Regions from separate parts of the Halomonas sp. BN3-1 genome, predicted to be linked through region 1. Evidence: riboswitches for the same ligand, from Rfam matches in the RefSeq annotation. Region 1 holds a riboswitch; the other holds the start of a gene.
What was found. Region 1 has a riboswitch for thiamine pyrophosphate ahead of tenA (thiaminase II). Riboswitches for the same ligand answer to the same signal wherever they lie in the genome.

Region 1 (4,105 bases):
TCGGCGCCCCAGCGGATGCCCCAGGTCATCTTCTCGACCTCTTGCTCGATGGAGGAGGTCACCGCCGAGTTGCCCAGATTGCCATTGATCTTCACCAGGAAGTTGCGCCCGATGATCATCGGCTCGGCTTCCGGGTGGTTGATGTTGGCGGGGATGATGGCGCGCCCGGCGGCGACTTCCTGGCGCACGAACTCGGGGGTGATCTCCTCTGGCAGACGGGCGCCGAAGCCCTGCCCGGGGTGCTGGTGGCCGAGGATGCGCTCGACTTCGTCGCTGCCTCGATAGCCATCGGCCAGGGCCTGTCGACGCTGGTTCTCACGGATGGCGATGAACTCCATCTCCGGGGTGATGATGCCGCGCCGGGCATAGTGCAGCTGGGTCACATTGCCGGCGCGGCCATCGGCGCCACGACGTGCGCGGCGCGGCGTTCGGGTCAATTCGAAACGCAGCGGGGCGAGTGTCGGGTCGTTGGCACGCCGGCGACCGTAGTCCGAGGTCGGTCCATCGAGCCATTCGGTGTCGTCGCGCTCCTCGATCCAGGGCCGGCGCAACTCGGCAAGCCCGCGACGCAGGTCGACCTCGACCTGGGGATCGGTGTAGGGGCCGGAGGTATCGTAGACCAGCAGCGGCGGGTTGGCTTCGTCGGCCCCGGAGGTGCGGGTCGCTGACAGCGAAATCTCGCGAAACGGCACCCGCAGGTCGTCGCGGGAGCCCTTTACATAGACCTTGCGCGAACCCGGCAGGGGCGTAACCGCGGCCTGGTCGACCTGGGCGGTCTCGGCCAGGAAGTGCGCACTATGGCGGGGTTTGTTTGAGGAAACGGGTTGATCGAGCGGCATTGGCTTGTCCTTCTCACGGCACTGGGTGCTGTCGTTGTTGTGGGCATCGCGTGAGGAAGGAGGGAGCGTCGTGGCCTGGGCCTTGAGCGCTTGATCCCTACGCTGGTCCTCACCGCGATGCCATGGCATCGGGGTTACCCCCAGATCAGGTTCAACGGGTCCCATGCGCTGCATGATCTCAGCCGCCTCTGGCGGCCCCCCGTCAAGCGTGGTGCTGATTGTGTTAGTCGCTTAGATCGAGCCCCATCTGCCAGAAGTCGATCTCGAGTCGTGTTGCGTCGGCGAAGATCCGTGACAGTCGCGCAAAGCGCTCGCCGGATACCTGGCCAAGCTGATCATCGAGCCAGGCCTGCTCCTGGCGTGCGGCGGCCTGGAAGTCGTCGCTTTCGTACATGGCGATCCAGGCGTCGAAGGGGTTGTCGGCACCGCGCAGGGTGTCCGAACGGGCGTTGAGGTTTCGTGCGATATCGGCGTAGCCGACCATGCAGGGGGCCAGCGCCACGTGCAGGTCCAAGAGGTCGCCGCGGCTGCCGGCGTCCAGCACGTAGCGGGTATAGGCCAGGGTGGCGCGGGCTTCGGGCAGCTCGGCGAGTTCGGCCTCGCCGATGCCCCAGTCGCGGCAGAAGGCGAGATGCAGGCCGAGTTCCACGTCGAGGATGGTCTTCATGCCGTCGAAGGCGCCGCGCAGCTCGTCGAGGCTGTGGCTCTTGTAGGCCGCCAGGGCGTAGGCCCGGGAGAACTGCAGCAGAAACAGATAGTCCTGCTTCAGATAGTGACGGAAGCTGGCGTCGGCCAGTTCACCACGGCCAAGGGCGAGCACGAAGTCGTGTTCGATGTAGGCGTGCCAGTCATCGCGGCAGGCGTCGACAAGATCGGTAAAGCGGTAGCCCATGTTGCCTCCGGTTGGTGCGGGTCCGGAGAGCGGCGGCCAAGGACACGGCGACGAGAAAGGAGGGAGGTGCGCGCGCAGGGGCTGGCACCACCGCCTGATTCCCTACGCCGGTTCAAGGTGTGAAGCCACACCGCACCCGGATCAGGTTCCACGGGATCGGCGCTGGCGGCCGGTGATTCGTCACCCTGGCCCTGCGCCATCTCAGCCGGATTCACCGGCACCCCGTCAAGCGAGTCTGGATCGAGTCTAGCACGGCTTGCCGGGGTGTCCACCAGGGTGAAAGCGGGGTGGATCCGGCTCAGTCGATGGACTTCTCGCCGGAGACCTCCGGCGCCGATTCCGTGCCGTGCTCGCGAAAGGACTGCACCGGCATCTCGCGGGGGATTTCCCGTGGCGGCTCGGCCGGGGTCGCCGGCGGCGGCGGTGCCTTGGCGATGCGAAGCTCGCCTACCACCGCCGGGGGGTGGGTCTCGCTCGGGACCAGCAACAGGCCGGCGCGCCTCAGGGCCCGGCCGATGCTCAGGCTGGAGCTCCAGCGGACCAGCGGGGCGGCCATCACCAGGCCGAGCCACACCGGCGTCAGCCAGATGAAGAAGCTCGGGGTGAAGGCCCAGGTCACCAGCGCCCACAAGGCGCCGATCAGTGACCATAGCCAGGTGTGGCGAAAGGCTTCCTTCCAGGGCAGGGCGCGGCCCTCGCGGGACTGTGGATCCCAGGCCACGGTGCGGCCGCTCAGTACCTGAATCACGAAACGGCTGTGGAACACCATCATCAAGGGCGCGATGAGCATGGCAAACAGCGTCTCCAGCAGCATGCTGGCGACGAGCCGGGCCCGTCCGCCATAGGCCTGCGGGTTCTGGATCAGCCCCAGCACCAGCCCCAGTACCTTGGGCATCAGCAGCATGCCCAGGGTGCCGATCAGCAGCGGCATGATCAGGTTGGGTGGGGCGATCGGCCAGTCGGGAAACAGCTGCGAACTCGAGGTGAAGAAGTTGGTCGGCACCAGCGCCCGGATCAGGGCGTCGATGGTGCTGATCACCAGGATCGCCAGCCACACCAGCGACGACAGGTAGGCGAGGGCACCGAAGAAGAAGTGCAGACGGCTGAGCACGTGCAGTCCGCGCCCGCCAAGCAGGCGCATATGCTGCAGATTGCCCTGGACCCAGCGCCGGTCGCGTTTGGCGTAGTCGAGGATATGACTCGGCATCTCTTCGAAGCTGCCGCCCAGGTCGGTGCGCATGCGCACCTGCCAGCCGGCACGGCGCAGCAGCGCCGCCTCGACGAAGTCGTGGCTCAGGATATCGCCACCCAGCGGTGGCTTGCCGGGCAGCTCCGGCAGGCCACAGGCATCGGTGAAGGCGTCCACGCGAATGATGGCGTTGTGGCCGAAGTAGTTGGCCGCGGTGGCGTGCCAGAAGCTCAGACCGCTGGCCAGCATCGGCGAGTAGAGTGCAGCAGCGAACTGGTTGGCGCGGCCAAACAGGCTGTCCTGGCGCACTGGAATCGGCACCGTCTGCAACAGGCCAAGGCGCGGGTTGGCCATCATCTCGTCGATCAGCTCGATGACGGTCGTGCCGCTCATCAGGCTGTCGGCGTCGATCACCAGCATGTAGTCGTAGTGGCTGCCCCAGCGGGTGCAGAAGTCGCCCAGATTGCCTGCCTTGCGCCCGACGTTACTGTCACGGTGGCGGTAGTGCAGTTGGCAGTGGCCTTCCAGGCGCTTCTGGAGCTCGGCCATGGCGGCCTTTTCCTCGGCCACCACCTCGTCGTCGGTGCTGTCGCTGAGCACGAAGGCTTCCACCTCGATGCCTTGCGGCAGGTCATCCAGATCCTTGCAGGTGGTCTCGAGTCCGGCGGCGACTCGCAGCACGTCCTCGTTGTGGATCGGCATCACCAGGGCGGTGCGGGAGTGGGAGCCTTCGGGCCGCATGGGATAGGAATGGCGCGGCTTCAGGCTCAGCGGGTCACGCCCGGTCAGGTTGAGCACGAAGCCGATCAGCGCGCTCCAGAAGGCCATGGTGATCCAGCCGAAGGTGATCGCGAACAGGCCGATGATCGCCATCTCGAGCGGACTGATGCCCTCCACGTAGAGGATCCTGAACATGGTCCAGACCCCCAGCGCCGTGGTGGCGGCAATGGCCAGGCCGACGCCAAGACGTCGCAGGCGTGGCCAGGGTACCTCGGGAGTATGGGCGTTCATCAGGGGCTCCAGATGCTGTTCCAGGTTTCGCTCAGGCGCTCGCCACGAAGCATGAGAGTCAGGCGGATATCAGCGGGCTGGTCGCCATCGGGCAGCAGCGTGAAGCTGGCGCGCCAGGTGTCGTCGTCGGGCAGCGGTGTGACCTTGGCCTCGGCGGTCTCGCCGCTGGAGGTG
Region 2 (4,105 bases), on a different contig from region 1:
CGAACACATCGGGCTGATCTCGACCGTCTCCAGCACCTTCTATACGCCGTTTCATGCTGCGCGCATGCTGGCCTCGCTGGACCATATCTCCGGCGGACGCCTGGGCTGGAACCTGGTGACCTCGATGTTCGACAGCGAGGCGCGCAACCATGGGCTCGAGGCCATGCCAAGCCACGCCGAGCGCTATGCCCGGGCGGAGGAATTCGCCAATACCGTGCTGGCGCTGTGGGACTCCTGGAGTGACGACGCCCTGGTGAGGGATCGCCAGGGCGATTACGTCGACGCCAGCCGGGTCGGTCCCGTTCACCATCACGGCGAGCACTTTCTGGTGGATGGCCCGCTGACAGTGCCGCGTCCGCCCCAGGGCCACCCGGTGCTGTTCCAGGCCGGCGCCTCGGATCAGGGCCGTGACCTGGCCGCGCGCTACGCAGAGGCCATCTACGCGGTGGCCTACGATCTGCCCTCGGCCCAGGCCTACTACAGCGATCTTCAGGCCAGGGTAAAGGCCGCGGGCAGACCGAAGGTCGCGATCATGCCGGGGCTTGTCACCTACGTCGGCTCCACCGAAGAGGAGGCCAGACGCAAGCAGAGGGAGCTCGACGAACTGTTGCCGGTGGACAGCTCCCGGCGCCAGTTGAGTCAGTTCATCGGTCAGGACGTGAGCGACTGGGAATTGGATGCCCCGGTGCCCGAGTTGCCGCCACTGGAGGCCTTCAGCGGGCCCAAGGGGCGCTACGCCACGATTCTGCGGATCATCGAGAGCGAACGACCGACGCTGCGCCAGTTGCTGGGACGGCTCGCCGCCGGTGGCGGCCACTGCACCATGGTCGGCACCCCGGAGCGTATCGCCGACGAGATGCAGCGCTGGGTCGAGCAGGGCGGGGCGGACGGCTTCAACCTGATGCCGCCGTCGCTGCCGGACAGCATCGAGGACGTGGTCGAACAAGTGGTACCGGAACTGCAGCGCCGCGGGCTGTTTCGACGCGAGTACCAGGGCCGCACCCTGCGCGACCACCTGGGGCTGGCGCGTCCCGAGCGCTGATGAGCCGGAACTGCCAGGGCCCCTGATCGCCAGGCCTTGAAACGACAACAGCGGGACGCGTCAGCACGTCCCGCTGTTTTTTATCACGCCTTGCCAGGCTGTCAGCGTGGCGGTGTCAGCTCTGGAAACGCCGCACCAGACTGCCCATGCGGGTGAAGTCATAGTCCTGGCGGGATGGCAGCAGCTTCATCAGCACCAGCGAGACTAGCACCGGCACGAAGGCCGCCAGCAGGAAGGATTCCAGCAGGGTGGCGGTACCGCCGCTGGGAGACGGGAACATCGCCAGCCCGGCGACCAGCCCTGCAGCGGTGCTGAGGACCGCGTTGCGCCCGTCGTAGCGGCGATTGAACAGACCGAAGAACACCGGGAAGGCCGCCGCCGAGCACAGCAGGTCCGCCAGCAGGAACAGATAGAGCACGCTGTAGCCCTGGGCTGCCACCCAGGTCACCGGCACCGCTGCGGCGACGATCAGCCAGCGTGCCAGGCGCATCAGGGTGGCTTCGCTGGCCTGGGGCAGCAGCCGGTGCATGTCGACGGCGATGATGCTGGAGGTGGCGTTGACGGTGGTGTCGGCGCTGCTCATCACCAGGGCCAGACCCAGCGGAATCAGGGCCAGGGCGAACCACAGCGGCACCTCGGACAGCAGCACGCTGAACAGCGCCACCGAGCCGTCTCCCTCGAGCCCGAGGCCGACGAACGCCAGGCCGAACAGGCCCATCAGCACGATCACCGGAAAGTTGAACAGCCCTGCGATCCAGAAGCCCCGCCGCAGCACCTTGCTGTCCCGGGCGGCGTAGATGCGTTGCCAGGTACCCTGGTAGAACAGGCCGGTCAGCATCACCGCGATAAAGAACGTCAGGCCGGCACGCAGGCCACCGGCATCGGTGACATCCAGCAACTGAGGCGCACGTTCCTGCAGGCCCTCGAGCGTCGGCGCGACGCCGCCGGCGGCCTGCCAGCCGAACACCAGCAGCAGCGCCAGCAACGGCAGGATCACCAGCATCTGTACCTTGTCGGTGAAGATGGTGGTGCGCAGGCCGCCGTAGAAGGTGTAGAGCAGGGTCGCGATCATCACTACGCAGGCGGTCAGCCACAGCGGGATCGGCGCCAGCAGGGTGACCATATGGGCGATTGCGGTGAGGCCTGCCGCCAGCGAGATGAACAGATAGAACAGCATGATCGTCAGGGTGAAGGCGTACATGGTGCGCCCGTAGCGATGGATCACGAACTCGGTAAGGCCGTGGCCTTCGGGGATCAGCTCACGCATGCGTCGTCCCAGCGGGATCATCACCAGGCGCGGGACCATGGAACCCAGCGCATAGCCGAGTACGGCGCCGATGCCGCCCCAGGTGGCCGCCTGGGCGGGGCCGAACAGGATCCAGGTGCCCAGGGTGGTGGCCACCAGGGTCAACACCGTGGCGCGGGTGTTCTGGCTGTTGCGAGCCGAGATGTAGTCATCCAGGCCGCCCTGACGACGTCGGGCATAGATCAGGCCGGGGATGGCAAAGATGGCGGCGCACAGCAGAAGCCACAGCGCCGTCCAGGTGGGATCGAGCATCATCGAAAGAAGACCTCTTTCTTGTCGTTGTCCGCAGGGACCGGTGGACAGGCGGGACGAGCGGCGGACAGGAAGAAAGAGGAGATAACGCAACCATCCTTCCCTTCGCCGGCATGACCCGGATCAGGTTCAAAGGGTTACCGCGTGATGCGGAATCTCAGCCGTCAGGCTCCCCCAGGAATGCGCACAGCGTAGGACCGCCTCCGATGGCTGTCAATTGGCGCTTTGGCCGCAGCGACGGGGCGTCAGACGGTGGGCGAGGTGCGCAGGCTGTGCCAGCCATCGTAAAGCCAGTTCGCCGCTCGGCTTGGATCGATGTCAGTCATCGCCAGATAGCCATGACAGCAGGCCTCGCGGCTCGCTCGCGCAATGGTCGAGGCGTCGGTGGCGTCCATCACCAGGGTGCGTCGGTGCCCGCCGCCGCCGCGCAGGAAGGGAGCTGCGGGCGCGCGCTGGAACTCGACGCCTGCCGGCAGGGGCGCTGTCGAGTGATGCGTGTCGGGGTAGTCCGGGGCGCACAGGATGACTTCGAAGCCGAGCCGTTGTCCCTGGCGCGCCAGGTCGGCATTGACCGGGGAGTGGCCGGTCAGCACCAGACGCAAGGCCGGCTGGATCAGCACCTCGACGACGTCGTCGCCGATCTGGACCAGCGGACTGGTTGGCGTGGGTCGCTGCAGGTTCATGGACGTACTGCCCAGGCTGACGCGGCGAATCAGCGATGGCTGGCCGGCGAGCGTTGCATGGATGACCTCCAGGTGCACCAGGGTCTCGCTGCTCGGTGACAGGCGCTCGACCAGGCAGGGGGTGCCATCGTTGGCGTTGTTGTCGATATTGACCAGACAGGCGCCGCCGTCCCGGGCCTGGGGCAGCAAGATGGGCTGTCCGGCGTACCCGGGGCCATCGGCATCGCTGGTGACGCTCAGGTGGGGGAAGGCGGGAGCAAGGGTGTCCAGACGCGTGCAAAGCCAGCTGGTATCCCCGCGATTGGCCAGCGTCAGGGCGTGTTCGATGGCGACAAGGTCCTGGTGGTTCATGGGCAGCTCCCGCGGCGGTGTCGGCGACGCCAGCATAACGTGGAAGCGGGCAAGCGAAATAACCCGGCATCTATAAGCATCTTTTCATAGGCTAGAGAAGACGGCACGCGAGCCGCCAGGGTATTGACCTGCTGCCGGTCCAGGGCAGGGCTTACGCAAGGAGTTGTCCTCATGGAGCGTTTTGCCTGGGTGGAAGAGGCATTGGTGTCGTCCGGAACGGTGCTGGTACGCCTGACGCCGGAGTTGCAGGTGTACGACGTGGTCGGTGATGCCGTGAGCGTGCTGGGCGAGCCTGGAGAGGTCTGGATCGGGCGGGGGCTGGCAGAGCTGCCTGGCGAGGTCGCCAGGGTCGCCGAAGCCTTGGCATCCCGGGGTGCCGCTCACGCTGCCAAGCCTTCGATGCCGCTGCAACTGGGCGATGGTAGCTGCTGTCGCCTGGCCGATGGTGGGCTGGTGCTGCGACTGTCGGCT

Region 2: linked by a shared signal. The riboswitch ahead of C9F12_RS19355 (sodium:solute symporter family protein) and the one ahead of tenA (thiaminase II) in region 1 are both predicted to bind thiamine pyrophosphate.

Annotation. Positions count from the first base shown of each region.
Region 1 is NZ_PYVV01000013.1:54,721-58,825, reverse strand. Features, by position in the region: gene thiC (phosphomethylpyrimidine synthase ThiC) at 1-839, opposite strand, end outside; TPP riboswitch at 917-1,051, opposite strand; gene tenA (thiaminase II) at 1,063-1,731, opposite strand; TPP riboswitch at 1,813-1,966, opposite strand; gene mdoH (glucans biosynthesis glucosyltransferase MdoH) at 2,030-3,931, opposite strand; gene C9F12_RS17100 (glucan biosynthesis protein) at 3,931-4,105, opposite strand, start outside.
Region 2 is NZ_PYVV01000016.1:95,011-99,115, forward strand. Features, by position in the region: gene C9F12_RS19350 (LLM class flavin-dependent oxidoreductase) at 1-1,042, shown strand, start outside; gene C9F12_RS19355 (sodium:solute symporter family protein) at 1,158-2,603, opposite strand; TPP riboswitch at 2,684-2,786, opposite strand; gene C9F12_RS19360 (hypothetical protein) at 2,846-3,634, opposite strand; gene C9F12_RS19365 (diguanylate cyclase) at 3,806-4,105, shown strand, end outside.